Regions from separate parts of the Klebsiella quasipneumoniae subsp. quasipneumoniae genome, predicted to be linked through region 2. Evidence: predicted binding sites of a transcription regulator. Region 2 holds the regulator's gene; each other region holds the start of a gene.
The links. Region 2 encodes CRP, which controls carbon source genes, mostly activating them, when cyclic AMP is high. Its sites were predicted from a motif close to ATGTGANNNNNNTCACAT; they were not measured.
Positions count from the first base shown of each region.

Region 1: LGM20_RS08995 (arabinose ABC transporter substrate-binding protein) is a predicted target of CRP. The motif match lies at 1,294-1,311, and genes of this name have one in related genera.
Region 3: LGM20_RS13155 (iron-containing alcohol dehydrogenase) is a predicted target of CRP. The motif match lies at 4,398-4,415, and genes of this name have one in related genera.

Region 1 covers NZ_CP084876.1:1,854,768-1,861,138, forward strand. Annotated here, with positions in the region: gene LGM20_RS08990 (non-heme ferritin-like protein) at 51-560, opposite strand; gene LGM20_RS08995 (arabinose ABC transporter substrate-binding protein) at 1,453-2,433, shown strand; gene araG (L-arabinose ABC transporter ATP-binding protein AraG) at 2,494-4,008, shown strand; gene araH (L-arabinose ABC transporter permease AraH) at 4,023-5,003, shown strand; gene otsB (trehalose-phosphatase) at 5,165-5,953, shown strand; gene otsA (alpha,alpha-trehalose-phosphate synthase) at 5,928-6,371, shown strand, end outside.
Region 2 covers NZ_CP084876.1:422,941-429,311, forward strand. Annotated here, with positions in the region: gene LGM20_RS01940 (YccS/YhfK family putative transporter) at 1-1,725, opposite strand, end outside; gene crp (cAMP-activated global transcriptional regulator CRP) at 1,777-2,409, opposite strand; gene LGM20_RS01950 (OsmC family protein) at 2,716-3,120, shown strand; gene LGM20_RS01955 (phosphoribulokinase) at 3,176-4,045, opposite strand; gene LGM20_RS01960 (YheU family protein) at 4,082-4,300, opposite strand; gene LGM20_RS01965 (hydrolase) at 4,297-5,256, opposite strand; gene LGM20_RS01970 (ABC transporter ATP-binding protein) at 5,515-6,371, opposite strand, start outside.
Region 3 covers NZ_CP084876.1:2,695,530-2,701,900, forward strand. Annotated here, with positions in the region: gene LGM20_RS13130 (GNAT family N-acetyltransferase) at 1-239, opposite strand, end outside; gene LGM20_RS13135 (L-lactate dehydrogenase) at 385-1,329, shown strand; gene LGM20_RS13140 (DeoR/GlpR family DNA-binding transcription regulator) at 1,351-2,112, opposite strand; gene LGM20_RS13145 (D-threonate 4-phosphate dehydrogenase) at 2,114-3,100, opposite strand; gene dtnK (D-threonate kinase) at 3,093-4,328, opposite strand; gene LGM20_RS13155 (iron-containing alcohol dehydrogenase) at 4,513-5,661, shown strand; gene LGM20_RS13160 (dihydrodipicolinate synthase family protein) at 5,676-6,371, shown strand, end outside.

The DNA of each region.
Region 1 (6,371 bases), 1.4 Mb from region 2:
GCGCGAACGCGCTCCCCCCTGATCGGCCGAGAAAGGCCCGACACCTCTGATTAATGGGGTTTCTGTGACGCTCCGACGAGGGCCATCAGACGGCGATCGGTCTGTTCCATACCGATCCCGGCTTTGTCGGCATTGCGAATTTCCTCGAGCACGCTTTGCAGCAGCAGCCCATCCTGCTGCTGCTCTTCCGCCAGCCGGGTCAGAAAACGCCAGGTGTTGTCATCGCTCTGCGCTTTGGCTTCTTCGGCGAGACCGCTCAGCATACTGCTACGCTGGCGGTAATCGACCAGGGTTTGGGTAAAGAGATCTTCCAGCGAGGTACATTCGGGATTACAGGCGCGGTCGGGATTCACTATCGGCCAGCTGCCGGCTTTTTTCAGATAGTCAAATACGCGCATGGTGAGGGTGATGCTGCACTGCGCGCGGTTGCGCAAAAGTGTCGCGGCGCCGTCGAAGCGATGCCGGGCGCACCACTCGCTTAAGTTCAGGTAAACGTTAGAGGCGTGGAACTCAAGGTTCATCTGGGTGTTTAGCTTTTGTGCCATTCCTGGAACTGCCATAAAAATATCCTTATTAACCGGGAAGGGGTTACTGGTGCGCGTCAGCGGTTCCTGCGGTAAACAACAGGATAAAAGAGTGACGCGCTGCACTGTTGCAGAATAATAAAACTCTACACATTCCGTATGAGTCGGGTAATTTTTCCTCTTGCCGACAATTTTAGAATACTCGCTGAATGGAATTAAGAAAACTCTCAATATGGATAATTTACGTTTTGTTACACGATTATTCCTGAATGACGACTGGCTGGAGGTTGGCGGCGTAGACCGGGGCGCTAGCGCGGTGTGCCAGGTATAAGTTATAGGTATTTGACTACGAGATTCGTCGTATAACGCAAAGCTATAAGTTATTTCAGAGAGCAATGTTTCATGGTGATGATAATTATTTTTATTTTTTGTTGCAGGCTTTTTTATGCAGCGGGAATATCTTTTTTCAATTCGGAATAAATTACGCAAAAGATCCGTTTTATCGCGATATAAAACGGCCGATGCCGGACTGGCGACGCGCGTCTGCTGATCTTCAGCGCCGGCAGGCAGTTGACCGCCGCTGCGACCCCGTTAGCCGCTGGATATAACAGTGCCGTAACCCTCTGTTAAACACCCTCTGACATCACAGGGATAACCCTGCTGGTGGTATAGATGATCCTGCTATTCTCCGGTTAAATTGTATGACAATTATGTCTTTTTTTATGGCTTTTTTTGCTAAATCTATGTACGCAATTACTGTAATTCCGCGATGTGATAATGCTCTCGTATGGAGAAATAATTTCCGGGTATTACTACTCTAACAACGGCAGTAGGGAATGTGATTTTTCTAATGCCTTGTTTTGATGCTGATAAAAAAGTTAATTCCGATTTTTCCCTACATGAAAGCGAATTAAAGCTGGAGTTTACCATGCACAAATTTACTAAAGCGCTGGCGGCCATTGGTCTTGCAGCGGTTATGTCACAATCAGCTATGGCGGAAAACCTGAAATTGGGTTTTCTGGTGAAACAGCCGGAAGAGCCATGGTTCCAGACCGAGTGGAAATTTGCTGATAAAGCAGGAAAAGATTTAGGCTTTGACGTCATTAAAATTGCGGTGCCGGATGGTGAGAAAACCCTGAACGCCATCGATAGCCTGGCGGCCAGCGGCGCGAAGGGCTTTGTCATCTGTACCCCCGATCCTAAGCTCGGCTCGGCGATTGTCGCTAAGGCGCGCGGCTATGACATGAAGGTGATTACCGTCGATGACCAGTTCGTCAACGCCAAAGGTAAACCGATGGAGAGCGTGCCGCTGGTGATGATGGCGGCCAGCGAAATCGGCGCCCGCCAGGGGCAGGAGCTGTATAAAGAGATGCAGAAACGCGGCTGGGATGTCAAAGACACCGCGGTGATGGCCATCACCGCCGATGAGCTGGACACCGCCCGCCGTCGTACCACTGGCTCCATCGATGCCCTGAAGGCGGCCGGTTTCCCGGAAGCGCAAATCTACCGCGTTCCGACAAAATCTAACGATATCCCGGGGGCGTTTGACGCCGGTAACTCAATGCTGGTCCAGCACCCGCAGGTTAAACACTGGCTGATCGTTGGGATGAACGACAACACCGTGCTCGGCGGCGTGCGTGCCACTGAAGGCCAGGGCTTTAAAGCGCCGGATGTGATTGGCATTGGCATCAACGGCGTGGATGCCGTCAACGAACTGTCGAAGGCGCAGCCGACCGGCTTCTATGGCTCCCTGCTGCCAAGCCCGGATATTCATGGCTATAAAACCAGCGAAATGCTCTACAACTGGGTCACCAAGGGCGTTGAGCCGCCGAAGTTCACTGCGGTGACCGATGTGGTGCTGATTACCCGCGATAACTTCAAAGAAGAGCTGGCGAAAAAAGGGCTGTAACAGCCCGGTTGAACTGGCCCCCGCCGCGGCGGGGGCTGAGTGCAGAAGAGCGGAGTCGTTATGCAACAGTCTACCCCTTATCTCTCATTTCGCGGCATCACCATGACGTTCCCTGGCGTAAAGGCCTTGTCCGATATCAGTTTTGACTGCTACCCAGGACAGATCCACGCGCTGATGGGCGAAAATGGCGCAGGCAAATCGACGCTGCTGAAAATCCTCAGCGGTAACTACATCCCCACCGCGGGCCACCTGCAGATCGGCGGTCAGCAGATGGCGTTCACCAATACGATGGCGGCGCTCAACGCCGGCGTGGCGATTATCTATCAGGAACTGCATCTGATCCCGGAGATGACCGTCGCCGAAAATATCTATCTTGGCCAGCTGCCGCACAGAGGCGGTATCGTCAACCGCTCGCTGCTCAACTACGAGGCCCGCCTGCAGCTTGAGCATCTGGGGCTGGATATCGACCCGGAGACGCCGCTGAAGTATCTCTCCATTGGCCAGTGGCAGATGGTGGAGATTGCCAAAGCGCTGGCGCGTAACGCCAAAATTATCGCCTTCGATGAACCGACCAGTTCGCTCTCCGCCCGGGAGATCGACAACCTGTTTCGCGTTATCCGCGAGCTACGGGAGGAGGGGCGAGTCATCATCTATGTTTCACACCGGATGGAAGAAATTTTTGCCCTCAGCGATGCCATCACCGTCTTTAAAGATGGCCGCTACGTCTGCACCTTTGATGATATGCCGAGCGTCAGCCACGACGCGCTGGTTCAGGCGATGGTGGGACGCAATCTGGGGGATATTTACGGCTGGAAACCTCGCCCCTACGGCGAAGAGCGGCTGCGTCTGGAGGAGGTGAAGGCCCCGGGCGTGCGCACGCCGGTCAGCCTCTCGGTGCGCAGTGGCGAAATCGTCGGCCTGTTTGGGCTGGTGGGCGCCGGGCGCAGCGAACTGATGAAAGGTCTGTTCGGCGGGACGCGGATCACCAGCGGTCAGGTGTATATCGATGGCCAGCCCGTCGACATACGCAAACCGGCCCAGGCCATCCAGGCCGGGATGATGCTGTGCCCGGAAGATCGGAAAGCGGAGGGGATTATTCCGGTTCACTCCGTGCGCGACAACATCAATATCAGCGCCCGGCGCAAGCATATCCACGCCGGGTGCCTGATCAACAACGCCTGGGAGGCGGACAACGCCGATCAGCATATCCAGTCGCTGAACATTAAAACGCCGGGCCCGGAACAGCTGATCATGAACCTGTCTGGCGGCAACCAGCAGAAAGCGATCCTGGGCCGCTGGCTGTCGGAAGAGATGAAGGTGATCCTGCTCGATGAGCCCACCCGCGGTATCGATGTCGGCGCCAAACATGAAATTTACAACGTGATATATGGCCTCGCCGCCTCCGGTGTCGCCGTGGTATTTGCCTCCAGCGACCTGCCGGAAGTGCTGGGCGTCGCCGACCGCATCGTGGTGATGCGTGAAGGGCAAGTCGCCGGCGAACTGCTGCATGAAGAAGCCAATGAACAGCAGGCGTTAAGCCTTGCGATGCCAAAAGTGAGTCAGGCTGTCGCCTGAGTAAGGAGTAAATGATGTCATCAGTGACTACGTCCGGCGCTACCCGCTCTGCCTTTAGCTTTGCCCGTATCTGGGATCAGTTTGGCATGCTGGTGGTGTTTGCGGTGCTGTTTATCGGCTGCGTAATTTTTGTGCCTAACTTTGCCTCATTCGTCAATATGAAGGGGCTGGGGCTGGCGATCTCGATGTCCGGGATGGTGGCCTGCGGTATGCTCTTCTGCCTGGCCTCCGGCGATTTCGACCTGTCGGTGGCGTCGGTTATCGCCTGTGCCGGGGTCACTACCGCGGTGGTGATTAACCTGAGCGAAAGCCTGTGGCTGGGGATTGCCGCCGGTCTGCTGCTGGGGGCGATCAGTGGCCTGGTCAACGGCTTTGTCATTGCCCGGCTGAAGATCAACGCCCTGATCACCACGCTGGCCACTATGCAGATTGTCCGCGGCCTGGCCTACATTATCTCCGACGGTAAAGCGGTGGGGATCGAAGATGAACGCTTCTTCACCCTCGGTTACGCCAACTGGTTTGGTCTGCCGGCGCCGATCTGGCTGACGGTCGCCTGCCTGGTGGTTTTCGGATTATTACTAAACAAAACCACCTTTGGCCGTAATACGCTGGCTATAGGCGGCAATGAAGAGGCGGCGCGTCTGGCCGGTGTTCCTGTGGTGCGCACCAAGATTATTATCTTTGTGCTCTCCGGTCTGGTATCGGCCGCGGCGGGAATTATCCTGGCGTCGCGGATGACCAGCGGCCAGCCGATGACCTCGATTGGCTATGAGCTGATTGTTATTTCGGCCTGTGTGCTGGGCGGGGTATCGCTGAAGGGCGGGATCGGCAAGATCTCCTACGTGGTGGCCGGGATCCTGATCCTCGGGACCGTGGAGAACGCGATGAACCTGCTGAACATCTCGCCGTTCTCACAATACGTCGTGCGCGGGGTCATCCTGCTGGCGGCGGTAATTTTTGACCGCTACAAACAAAAAGCCAAACGTGCGGCCTGATTTCAGGCATAACTTTTAAGTCTACAGAGTAATTACCGCCAGCGCCCGTTTCGCTGGCGGTAACTATCAAAAATGGCGAGGTTGGTCACACTGTCTATACTTACATGGCTAACATATAATTAACAACCAGCTTCGGCTGGCCATGATAAGGAGGAAACAGGGTGGATAACCAGATATCTGTACCGCCTGCGCTAACCGGAAACTACGCTTTTTTCTTTGACCTCGACGGTACTCTTGCCGATATCCAGCCGCACCCCGATCAGGTGGTGATACCCGACAACACGCTGCAGGCGCTCAACGCGCTGGCCCGGCAGCAGGGCGGGGCGGTGGCATTGATTTCAGGGCGCTCAATGTCTGAACTTGACGCGCTAACCCATCCCTGGCGGCTACCGCTGGCCGGTGTTCACGGGGCTGAACGCCGTGATATCAATGGTAAAACCTATATTGTCTCTCTGCCGTCGGCTCTGCGCGATGAAATCGCGGCTGAGCTGACCTCGGCGTTGCAGGCGCTCCCCGGGTGCGAGCTGGAGAGTAAAGAGATGGCCTTCGCGCTCCACTACCGCCAGGCGCCGCAGCAGCAGAGCGCGGTGCTGGAGCTGGCGCAGCGCATCGTTCAGCGCTACCCGCTGCTGGCGTTACAGCTTGGCAAGTGCGTAGTGGAGATTAAACCCCGCGGTGTCAACAAAGGGGAGGCGATCACCGCCTTCATGCAGGAAGCGCCGTTTGCCGGTCGCGAACCGGTTTTTGTCGGCGATGATTTGACCGACGAAGCGGGATTCAGCGTGGTTAATCAACTGCAGGGAATGTCGATAAAAGTGGGCGCCGGGGAAACCCAGGCGCACTGGCGGTTGGCGGATGCCGCCGCCGTAAGGACGTGGTTGCAACATCTGGCGTATGACGCGCAAACCGAAAGGAGGGATGACCATGAGTCGTTTAGTCGTAGTCTCTAACCGTATCGCCTTACCGGACGATAAAAAATCGAGCGCTGGCGGTCTGGCCGTCGGCATCCTGGGGGCACTGAAAGCGGCAGGGGGTCTGTGGTTTGGCTGGAGCGGCGAAATTGGCGATGACCAGCAACCGCTGAAGCAGGTCTCCCGCGGAAATATTTCATGGGCGTCGTTCAACCTTAATGAACGTGACCATGATGAATACTACAACCAGTTCTCTAATGCCGTGCTGTGGCCGGCGTTCCATTATCGTCTTGATCTGGTCAGCTTCCAGCGCGAAGCCTGGGAGGGATATCAGCGAGTTAACGCCATGCTGGCGGACAAGCTTCTGCCGCTGATCGAGCCAGACGATACGCTGTGGATCCATGATTACCATCTGCTGCCCTTCGCCAGCGAACTGCGCAAGCGTGGGGTCAACAAC
Region 2 (6,371 bases):
ATCTTCCAGGTAGTGGGTATTAAACCCGGGCTCCTGCATCGCCTGATTCAGGGAGTTGTAGAGCGCGTTGTGCGCCTGATTGACGCGCATGCGCTGGTAGGCCAGCGCGGGCGCTTTGGGGTCGGGGCTGAGGATCAGGCGAATCGCCTGCTGGTCGGCCTCCAGCGCATCGTGGGCGTTTTTTTTCAGCAGGCCGCTCTGCCACTGCGGCCACAGCCAGACCATCCCGCCGAAGGCGATCAGGCAGCCGATCAGCGTGTCGATCAGCCGGGCGATAATAAACTGTTCGCCGTTGAGCGTCAGAAGCTGCAGGGTATATACCGCCGTCACCGTAAACCCCACCATCGCCCAGCCATAGTGTTTGCGGATGATCAGATAGCTGAGCAGTGTGATCAGCAGCATCCCGCTCAGGGTATAGCTCTCCGGAACGTGAAAGTGCAAGGTCAGCCCGGCGATGATCAGGCCGGCGAGCGTCCCCGCCGCCCGGTGGACAATACGAACCCGCGTGGCGCCATAGCCATTCTGTGTCACGAAGAGGACGGTCATCAGGATCCAGTAGGGCTTCGGCAAATGCAGGGCGTTGCCCATCAGGCTGGCGATGCTCAGCATCACGCTGATGCGGGCGGCGTTGCGCAGCGCGGGGGACTTCAGCGACAGATAGTTCTTTAGCGCGGGAAACAGCGGTAAACGACGCTCTTTGTCAGCCATCAGATCCCGGGCATACAGTGGGCGCTGGGTATGCAGCACCCGGGCGATGCGGCTGAAGTGCCAGGCGCAGAAGTGGCCGACCGGGTTATCCGGATGCTGGCGGGCGATCTTTTCCAGGGCGCCGATCTGTTTATCCATCTGGAAACGCTGCGGAAAACGATGATAGAGCATGTCATCCGCCAGCACCCGCAGGCGGGCGGCGACGGTCTGCGCGTTCCAGCGGATCACCGCTTCGGCATGGCTGCGCTCAACCAGCTTTTGCACCTCTTCCGGCTGATGCAGGCTGACCGAAATATGCTCCTGTAGATCCAGCCCCATCTGGAACGCTCGCAGAAGACGTTTGTGGTCGTTACGTTGGTTGGCGGCCAGCATATGCATCTGCTGATAGCACTGGGTGATTAAATCGACCACCTTCTGCTGGCGGATGAGCAGCGGCGGCAGGGCGGTCGAGGGATCGGTATGCTGGGTCAACAGGCTATATTTGGCTTCGCAATAATTGGCCAGTTCCCGGTAGAGCAGACTGAGCGACTCCCGCAGCGGCTGTTCGCGCCACAGCCAGAACCAGAACCAGTTAAACACGCCGTACCATAGCGTGCCGAAGGCGTAGATCAGCAGCGGCTCCCAGACGGGCATATTGCCCGCCAGGCTCAGGGTAAAGATGGCGGCGATCAGCGACGCGGGCAGCAGGCGCGCGTGCAGCGAACTGATTTCCGCGGTGACGCCGAGCAATAGCGCCAGGCCGCTGAGAATAAGCGGCAAAGGTATGGTCTGGGCGAGCAGCAGCTGCACCACCAGGCTGCATCCGGCAAACAGACAGCCGCCGATAATCAGACGCTTAAAAAAGCGCTTATGCGGAGTGTCGAGACCGGCGATGTTGCAGCAGGCGGGAACTAAGGAAAACAGGAGTCCCTGCTGGAGATGGCCGAGCAGAAGACCGATGGCCACAGGCAGACACAGCACCAGCGTTTGCCGCAGTGCATAGTTGACTTCCGGGTGGTAAATCAGCCTGCGCCACATGAGGGAAAAACAAAAACGGCGTACTGCAGGAGCAATACGCCGCTTAGCAACTTAACGGGTGCCGTAGACGACGATAGTTTTACCGTGGGCGGAAATCAGGTTCTGATCTTCCAGCATTTTCAAAATACGGCCAACGGTTTCACGAGAGCAGCCGACGATCTGACCAATTTCCTGACGGGTAATTTTAATTTGCATACCGTCCGGGTGGGTCATGGCATCGGGTTGCTTCGCCAGGTTCAGCAGCGTCTGGGCGATACGGCCCGTCACGTCGAGGAAGGCGAGGTTGCCCACTTTCTCAGACGTCACCTGCAGACGGCGAGCCATTTGCGAAGAGAGACGCATCAGAATGTCCGGGTTCACCTGGATCAGCTGACGGAATTTCTTATAAGAGATCTCGGCCACTTCACATGCGGTTTTCGCCCGTACCCAGGCGCTACGCTCCTGACCCTCTTCAAACAGGCCTAATTCACCGATGAAATCGCCCTGGTTGAGGTAGGAGAGGATCATCTCTTTACCTTCTTCATCCTTGATGAGTACAGCCACGGAGCCTTTAACGATGTAGTACAGCGTTTCTGCTTTCTCACCCTGGTGGATCAGCGTGCTCTTTGATGGGTACTTATGAATGTGGCAATGAGACAAGAACCATTCAAGGGTAGGGTCTGTTTGCGGTTTGCCAAGCACCATGCGCGGTTATCCTCTGTTATAAGCTATCTCCGGGCGCCGACACTACACGGCGTCCGGGCATGCAATCGTATTGTTTCCCTATACCTGGGAAGCTGGCTGATGATTTTTCGACAGCCTGTAATGTGAACTCCTCTGCATACATGCAGTACATCAATGTATTACTGTAGCATCCAGACTGTTTTAGCATAGCTTTCGCCGCATGTCTCCTGGTGTCTCGCTTCAGCATGACGCAGGTCGCCTTCCGTTGCGAGAATTGTTATGTGCGCGTAATCTGACAGGAATATTGCGATACTGGAGTTAAATTTTATGCAAGCGCGTGTGAAATGGGTTGAAGGGTTAACCTTTATCGGGGAGTCCGCGTCAGGACACCAGATTCTGATGGATGGCAACTCCGGAGATAAGGCGCCCAGCCCGATGGAGATGGTGCTGATGGCGGCGGGCGGTTGCAGTGCGATCGATGTGGTCTCTATTTTGCAAAAAGGTCGTCACGACGTGACCAACTGCGAAGTGAAGCTGACCTCTGAGCGTCGGGAAGAGGCGCCGCGCCTGTTCACGCATATTAATCTGCACTTTATCGTCACCGGTAAGGCGCTGAAAGATGGCGCAGTCTCCCGTGCGGTGGATCTGTCGGCAGAGAAATACTGCTCGGTGGCGCTGATGCTGGAAAAAGCGGTGAAGATCACCCACTCCTATGAAGTGATCGAGGCGTAGTCTTCGCCTGCTGATGTGAATGATCTCAACCCCGGCCTGGCCGGGGTTTTTTCTGTTAGCCGATCTTTCGGCCTTCCATCAGACGCTCGACCAGCGGCGCCATAATAAGCTCCATCGCCAGCCCCATTTTACCGCCCGGCACCACCAGGGTGTTCATGTGCGAAATAAACGAGCCCTGTAGCATCGCCAGCAGCCAGGGGAAGTCGATGTTCTGCAGATTGCGGAAATGGATCACCACAAAGCTCTCGTCCAGAGAGGGGATCGCTTTCGCGGCAAACGGGTTGGAGGTGTCCACCGTCGGCACGCGCTGGAAGTTGATGTGGGTGCGGGAAAACTGCGGGGTGATGAAGTTAATGTAATCTTCCATCGATCGGACGACGGAGTCCATCACCGCCTCCCGGGAGTGGCCGCGTTCGCTGGTGTCGCGAATGAGTTTCTGGATCCACTCCAGGTTAACGATAGGCACGACCCCGACCAGCAGGTCGACATGGCTGGCGACATCATGCTGCGGCGTGACAACCCCGCCGTGCAGCCCCTCATAGAACAGCACGTCCGTCGGCTCCGGCAGCGGCTGCCATGGGGTGAAGGTTCCCGGCACCTGATTCCACGGCACGGCTTCGTCATAGGTGTGCAGGTATTTACGCGACTGGCCTTTGCCATGGCGGCCATAGTCGACAAAGGTCTGCTCCAGCAGGCCGAAGTCGTTCGCCTCCGGGCCAAAGTAGCTGATATGTTTGCCCTGATCCCGCGCTTTGCGGATCGCCATGTCCATTTCCGGGCGGGTGTAGCGATGAAAGCTGTCGCCTTCCACCTCCGCGGCGTGCAGATTTAGCTGCGCGAAGATTTTGCGAAAGGCGAGGCTGGTGGTGGTAGTGCCCGCGCCGCTGGAGCCCGTGACGGCGATCACCGGATGTTTGGCAGACATAACAACTCCCTGGTTAAACGATGTAGTGTCGTCGCCTTAGCCGTTAAACAGCGCGCGCGGCATAATATTGACCGTCTCATGCAGTTCCGACCACACGAGGACCGCCTCTCCGCGTTTCAGCTGCTGTTTTACATCGGCGACTTTATCGGCAAGTGAACGTTCATGTTCACCATAATCGGTGCCTTCGCGTAACACAAAGCTTTCAATCAGGTTATCCAGCGTTTCGGGATCCAGATCCTGCCAGGGAATAATCATACGGGAACCTCCAGCCAGCGGTTTAACCAGTCGGGAATGCGTCTTTCCAGCCACATCTCCGGTTTACGCAGGGTGCCGCCGACGAAGCCGACGTGGCCGCCTTGTTCAGTCAATTGATACTCAACGTTCGCCGGCAGTTGCTCCTGCGGGGGAATGGAGTGGTGGTCCATAAACGGGTCGTCTTTCGCATGGATGATGAGCGTCGGCTTAGTGATATCGCTGAGCCGCGGCATGGCGCTGCATTGCCGGTAATAATCCAGCGCATCGGCGAAACCATGGATTTTGGCGGTGATCATGTCGTCAAATTCCCGGATGCGGCGCATCCCTTTGAGCTGGCGTAAATCGACGGGCAGCGAGCCAGGATACGCTTTCAGCTTACGTGAGGCGTTGGCTTTTAACAGATTGAGCAGATAGCGCTGATAAACTCGCGAGAAGCCCTTATCCATATGATAGCTGCAGGCTTCCAGCATGAAAGGCGCGGAAACGATCACCGCCGCATCCAGCGGGCAGCGGTCGCCTTCTTCTGCCAGCAGGCAGCCCAGCATGTTGCCGCCCAGCGAATAGCCGACGGCGGCGGTCGGCGCGGGGCCAAACTCGCGCTGCAGCCAGTGGAGAAACCAGGTGCCATCTTCCGTTTCGCCGGAGTGATAGATGCGGTGATTGCGGTTAGGTTCGCCGCTGCAGCCGCGAAAGTGCATGACCACGCCCAGCCAGCCGCGCTGCATCGCCGCGTGGATCAGGCCATGGGCATACGGGCTGTGCAGACTCCCTTCCAGACCATGAAAGACGACGAGGCGCGGCTTGTGGCGCGCCTGGTGTGGGTCTTCGCTCCAGGCGAGATCGACAAAATCGCCGTCCGGCAGCTCAAGGCGCTGCCAGTGCGGGGTAAAGCGCAATTTACGGCGGATCAGCCGCGGCAGCATGGTTTGCAGATGACGATTGCCCACGCCGCGCATGGGATGGAACTCACGCGAATCGTTTTCGGGGGGCGTCATGTCTGTGGGGATGATTTCAACCATAGCACCAGAATAATTAATAAACGTGATGATGACTATACCGCGCAGGGCGCGCGGGAGTTAGCCAATATGTGGTCTTGTGGCCAATGACGCCCGGTGACACCGAAAACAAACCATTGATGTCATTGATGGCCTGAGCATGGGAATGGCAGAAACCCATTCTGCCCGCGCCGTCGCAGGCAGAATGATGAGGCGGCGTTAGCCTTCCTGAAGCATGCGCTCCAGCTGCTCTTGAGCCTCCAGCCAGGCCATTTCGCACTCTTCCAGCCCGGATTTCGCGCTGGCCTGCTGCTGCAGGCATTCAGTCAGTTCCGCTTTCCGCGAGGCGTCGTAGAGTTCGCTGTCGCCAAGTTTCTCTTCCGCACTGGCCAGCTGCGCGTTGAGCTTGTCCATCTCTTTCTCCAGACGGGCGATCTCTTTGCGCAGCGGTTGGGTCTGGCTGCGCAGCTCCGCTTCGCGACGCTTCTGGTCTTTGCGCGCTTGCGCGCTGTTGCCGCTCTCTTTTGGCGCGTCGCCGCTCTGGGACTCCTGTTTTTGCGAGTCGCTGAGCCACTGCTGATAATCGTCCAGATCGCCGTCGAACGGTTCGACTTTGCCATCGTGGACAAGGTACAGATCGTCGGTGGTGGAGCGGATCAGGTGGCGATCGTGCGATACGACCACCAGCGCCCCTTCAAAGTCGATCAGCGCTTCGGTTAAGGCCTGACGCATATCGAGGTCGAGATGGTTGGTCGGTTCGTCGAGCAGCAGCAGGTTAGGGCGCTGCCAGACGATCAGGGCCAGCACCAGACGCGCCTTTTCTCCACCGGAGAAGCGGCGGGTCTCTTCGCTGACCTTATCCCCCTGGAAACCAAAGCCGCCCAGATAATCGCGCAGCTTCTGCTCCAGCTCCTGCGGCGCCAGGCGCGCCAGGTGCTGCAGCGGCGACTCATCGGCGCGCAGGAACTCCAGCTGATGCTGGGCGAAGTAGCCGAGCTTGATGCCTTTGGCGAGGCCGATCTCGCCGCTCACGGGCTGGAGTTCGCCAGCCAGCAGCTTAATCAGCGTCGATTTCC
Region 3 (6,371 bases), 2.3 Mb from region 2:
ATATAGACCCGCTTCATCTCGCCAAAACCTTCATCGCTGAGGACGATAGCCCCGCAGCCAACGGCTTCGCCCTGCGGACTGCGGATCGCCAGGGCGATCACTGTCTCCGGCGGCTGTTGACCGAGGTCCAGCAGATGGTTGCTCTCCGCCGGGTAGAGTGTCTCCTGCCAGGCGTCGAGGGCGGCAATCAGGGCGGTAAATTCGGCGTCGGTGGGGGCGATGTCGGTGATGGTATACATAGGTGAGCTCCTTTTTTTACGCCACTGTAGCGCGCCCCGGAACGTTTTCCGCCATAGCATTAACTTATATTGCCGCCCGCCACTTGCGCTAACTAACTGAAACGAAGTAACTTTATCCCCTGCCGTCCGTTTTTGAGACCTGAATATGCGCACCAAAGCCCGTAAAGTGATGATTATTGGCGCCGGTAACGTCGGCGCGTCAGCGGCCTACGCCCTGCTCAACCAGAGCATTTGCGAGGAGCTGATCCTCGTCGACCTTAACCAGCCGCGCGCCGAGGCCCACGCTCAGGACCTCAGCGACGCCGCGGCCTATCTGCCGGGGATGATGACCATCTCCACCCGCGAGGCCAGCGACTGCGCCGATGTCGACATCGCGGTGATCACCGTCTCCGGCGGCGCGCTGCGCCCCGGCCAGAGCCGTCTCGATGAACTGACCACTACCGCGAAAATCGTCAAGAGCATTGTGCCGACCATGATGGCCAACGGGTTTAACGGCATCTTCCTGGTGGCCACCAACCCGTGTGACATCATCACCTGGCAGGTATGGCAGCTCTCCGGTCTGCCGCGCAGCCAGGTGCTGGGCACCGGCGTCTGGCTGGATACCACCCGCCTGCGTCGTCTGCTGGCGCAGGAGCTGAACATTGGCGCCCAGAGCATCGACGCTTTTATCCTCGGCGAGCACGGCGATACCCAGTTTCCGGTATGGTCGCACTCCTCGGTATATGGCACGCCGATCGCCGACCTCTACCAGCAACGCACCGGCCGGCCGCTCGACCGGGAGGCGATGGCCGACAAAGTGCGCAAGCTGGGGTTTGAGATCTACGCCGGCAAAGGCTGTACGGAATATGGCGTGGCAGGCACCATCGCCGAGATCTGCCGCAATATTTTTACCGGCAGCCACCGCGCGCTGGCGGTCTCCTGCATTCTTGACGGTGAGTACGGGGTCAGCGGCGCGGCGGCTGGGGTGCCGGCGGTGCTGGCCCAGGGGGGCGTGGAGCAGATTATCGAACTGCGGCTGGCCGGCGAAGAACAGGCGAAGTTCAGCCAGTCGGTTGCGGTGATCAAAGCCAATATCGCGCGTCTGCCCTGACGGCAGACGGCGGCGTCTGGATCAGTCGGCAATGATCAGCTGAGGGGAAAGGGTCACCAGCGCCTCGCGGGTCGCTTCCGGCAGGTGGCCGTCGGTGACGATATCGGTCAACGACTCCAGCGGGGCAATGTTGAAGAGTGACCAGGCGCCGTATTTGGAGCTGTCCGCCAGCAGAATGCGCCGGCGGGCATTGGCCATCAGATCGCGTTTCAGGGCGGCCTTCTCCTCCGTCGGGGCGGTGATCCCTTTCTCAAGGTCCCAGCCGTTGCAGCTGACGAAGGCGAGATCGGGCCAGATGGTCTGCAGCAGGCGGCGGCCGTGATCGCCGATGCACGACTGGCTGCTGTCATCGATGCGCCCGCCGATAATCGTCACTTCAATCTGCTTAAATTCCGACAAAAACAGGGCGATATGTAAATCGCTGGTGATCACCCGCAGCGGCAGATGGGTGATCTGCCGCGCCAGTTCAATCATGGTGGTGCCGGCATCAAGCACAATGGCGTCGCCGGCTTTCACCAGCGCTGCCGCCGCGCTGGCGATCGCCTGCTTTTCCAGCGGGCTGCGCTGGGCTTTCTCCAGCGTCGTCGGCTGGGCAGGAATAAACCGGTTCAACGTCACCCCGCCATGCGTGCGGCTGATCACCCCTTCCTGATCGAGTTTGATCAGGTCGCGGCGAATGGTGGCTGGCGAGGCGTTGGTCGCCGCCACCAGCTGGTCGACTGTCACCAGATTATGGCTTTTCAGGAAGTCCATAATCTGCTCTAACCGGTTATATCCCTTCATGTTATTCCTGCGCGATCTGCATGGCGAGCTCAATGGAGGTTGCCATGCTCTCAGACTTCGCTTTACCTGTCCAGGCAATATCAAACGCGGTGCCATGATCCGCAGAGGTGCGGATAAACGGCAGCCCGGCGGTGATATTGACCCCATCATAGAATCCCAGCAGCTTCAGCGGAATATGCCCCTGGTCGTGATACATCGCCACGACCATGTCGTACATCCCCTCATGACACTGCATAAACACCGTGTCCGGCGGACAGGGGCCGGTTACCTCCACTCCCTGCTCCCGCATGGCGGCAACCGCGGGGGCGACGATGCGGATCTCTTCATCACCAAACAGGCCGTTCTCCCCGGCGTGCGGGTTCACGCCGGCGACCGCAATGCGCGGACGCTGATAGCCGACGCGGCGCAGAAAGCGATCCGCCACGCCAATCACTGTCTCAATCCGCGGCTGGTTGAGGGTGTCAAGGAACTGGCGCAGGGCGATATGGGTGGTGATATGGATTACCTTAAGCTTTTCGGTATACAGCACCATGGCGTAATCGGTGGTTTGCGTCAGGTGGGCCAACAGTTCCGTATGGCCGGGAAAAGCATGCCCCGCCAGATGCAGCGCCTCTTTATTCAACGGCGCGGTGGCGATGGCCGCGACGGCGCCCTCCAGCGCGAGGCGGGTCGCCCGCTTAATGCAGCGAAACGCCAGATCCCCGGCCTGGGCCTGCACTTCGCCAGGACGCAGCCCCTGCGGGTCGCTGAGCGGCTCATCGATGACGTTAATCGTCGCCGGGGCAAAGCTTGCCTCGGCGGGATGGTCAATGATGCGCAGCTCCGCCCGCGGGGTGATGTTCAACGCCAGGATACGCCGCAGCGTCTGCGCGCAGCCCACCACCACCACCGGCGCGCCGCTCAGCGCCCCTTCGGCGAGGGATTTGATAATAATCTCCGGACCAATCCCTGCCGGGTCGCCCATTGTGACTGCAATGATGTTAGACACTCAGTTTCTCCTCAATAAAATTCACAACATGTAATAGCGTGGTGTCGGTGCCGAATCCTCCGGCTTTAGTCATCACCGGCCGCGACCAGCGGCCGCCGAGGAAGTATCCGTATGGGACGCACTCCGCGACCCGGCCGCGGATCTGAAAACCGCTGGCGCCGAGCGCCTGAGCCACGGCGATGGCCACATCGCCACCGGAGAGATACAGCGCACCAGGGGGGCACAGCGCCACCGCCTGTGCCGTAACGTCGGCAAGCCAGGCGCAGATGTGCTCCCCGTAGGCCGCACGGCTGAGACCGCGTTCGCGGCACTGGGCTTCAATCCCGTGCCGGACGGCGTTATTCGGGTGGGTGGTCACCACGCAGTGATCCCCCTCACGCAGCACCTCGGCGATCCGCGAGGCTACCTCCTTCGGCGATCCGCTAAAGGCCTGTTCGACATCAATTTCGATCTTTCTCACTCGGGAATGAGCCTGCAGCGCAGCGACCTGGCGCTGCGCCATCTCGCTCATCGAGCCGACCACCGCCAGCAGCGGCCCCTGCTCGCTGCGGCGCAGGCGGCGCGCCAGCGCCTCGCAAAGGCCTGCCGAGCCGACCAGCAGGGTCTCCTGCGCATGAGGAGCGACGGCGTCAATAACCTGATCCAGATGACGCTCTTCCCAGGCGTCGATAATCAGTACCTGCCTCGCTTCGCCTGCCGTCGCTAACGCTCCCGGAAGCTGGGCGGCGCTCAGCGACCGGCTCGGCAGCCGGCTCTGCATGGCGAGAATGCCGGCAATATCCGCCCGGCTAACCGGCGTCTTCGGATCGCTGGCAAATTCGGTGTGATCGAGGGGTATCCCGTGTACATAGCAGCGTCCATCCCGGGTATGCCGCCCGGCCGCCGGGTAAGCCGGCGCCACAACCGCCACCCGGCAGCCCTGCGCCGTCATCATCGCTTCCAGTTCGGCGCCGGGGTTGCCGCGCAGCGTGGAGTCGATCTTCTTTATCTGCCAGCGCGGGGCGAATCGCGCCGCGCCGCGCAGCAGAGCGGTGACCTTGTCGGCGGCCGCGCCGGCGGTCATCGCCCGGCTGTCGCTGTTGAGTATTAACGCCCGGGCGGATGACGCCTGCCCGGCGGAGAATGCCACTTCTACCGACATGCCCGCCTCCGCCAGGCTGACCCCGGCGTCATTGGCTCCGGTAAAGTCATCTGCCAGCACCAGCACGCTGTTATTGCCGTCTTTCATTGTCCTGCCTTCTGGTCGTTGTAAACGTTGCAAACCTGAAATTGATTATATTCAATCATATTTGATTAAATGTGAGCAAGCTCAAGTTATTAAACCGCCGTATAAATTATAACTTTTCCCCACCAGACGAGTAGAACGACTCGTGAATGATTGAATTCAATCAACCACTACCAAGGAGAAACGCGTGGCGACGATACACAGCACGATCATCAGCGGGGCTGGCGCCTCATCGGCCCTGCTCCCGCTGCTGGCAGATAAAACCCGTATCCTGCTGGTGACCGACCAGAACGTCGGGGCGCTGGAGGCGACCCGGGCGATCCATCGCCTGCTGGCGGCTGACGGGCGCCAGGTTGAGGTCATTAACAGTGTGCCTGCCGAGCCCAGTCATCAGGATGTGGCGGAGATCGTCAGCCAGCTGGGCGCTTCTCAACCGCAGATGGTCGTCGGCATTGGCGGTGGGAGCGTACTGGACGTGGCGAAACTGCTGTCGGTGCTGCTGCATCCGCAAGCCCCCACTCTGACGGCCCTGCTGGCGGGTGAACAGCCGCAACGACGGCTATGCTCCCTGCTGATCCCTGCCACCGCCGGGACCGGCTCCGAAGCAACGCCGAACGCTATTCTGGCGATCCCCGAGCAGCAGACCAAAGTGGGGATCATCTCCCCGGTGCTGCTCCCGGACTACGTCGCCCTGCTGCCGGAGCTGACCACCAGCATGCCGGCCAGCATCGCAGCCTCGACCGGGATCGATGCTCTGTGCCATCTGCTGGAGTGTTTCACCTCCACCGTGGCCAACCCGGTAAGCGATAACGCGGCGTTAATCGGTTTACACAAGCTGGTGCGTCATATCGAACGCTCGGTGGATCAGCCGCAGGATCTGACGGCGAAGCTGGAGATGCTCTGGGCCTCGTGGTACGGCGGCGCGGCGATCAACTATGCCGGCACCCATCTGGTGCATGCGCTCTCCTATCCGCTCGGCGGCACCTGGCACCTGCCGCACGGGGTGGCCAACGCCATTCTGCTGGCGCCCTGCATGCGGGTGGTCCGCCCCCACGCGGTGGCGAAGTTCGCTCAGGTCTGGGATCTGATCCCCGACGCGGACCTCACCCTCAGCGAGGAAGAGAAATCCCATGCGCTGGTGGCATGGCTGGCGGCGCTGGTCAAACGCTTACCGCTGCCCGATAACCTCGCCGCGCTCGGCGTTCCCGCAGACAGTATCCCCGCCCTCAGCGCGGCGGCGCAGAACGTGAAGCGCCTGATGAATAACGCCCCCTGCAGCGTCAGCCGTGAAGAGATCGCGGCTATCTACCAGACGCTGTTTCCGGAACATGCCTAACAGGAGAAAGTCAAATGAGGAGAGCCATTAGCGGCGTACTCACCGCCATCGTTACCCCCTTTACCACTGAGGGAGCCCTTAACCTGCCAGCGCTGCAGCAGCAGGTGCAGCGCCAGATCGCCGCGGGCAACGGCATATTCTGCGGCGGCACCAACGGCGAGTTTTTTGTCCTCAATGAGGAAGAGAAGATCGCCGTCGCCAGAACCTGCGTGGAGGCGGCCGCCGGTCGCGCGCCGGTGGTAGCCCACATCGGGGAGGTTTCCACGCGGGAGACCCGCCGGCTTGGCCAGCAGATCGCCCGCCTCGGGGTTGACGCGGTATCGGCCATTACCCCGTGGTTCGTGCCCCTGAAGCAGGAAGAGCTGATAAACCACTATACGGCAATCGCCGACGCCCTGAGCGTCCCGCTCTTTCTTTACAACATTCCCGCCCGCACCGGTAACACCCTTGCGCCGGAGACAGCGCGTAAGCTGGCGCAGCACGACAATATCATTGGCATCAAGGATAGCGCCGGCAGCTACGACAGTCTGAAAGGCTTTCTTGACGCGGTACGCGACATTGACGGTTTCGACGTTCTCAACGGCCCGGACTCGCTTATCCATCAGGGGTTTGTCGACGGCTGCTCAGCCTGCATCTCGGGGCTTGCCAACGTCGCGCCTGCCGAGATCAACGCTATCTGGTCGCTGTTCCATGCTGGAGATATCGCCGGA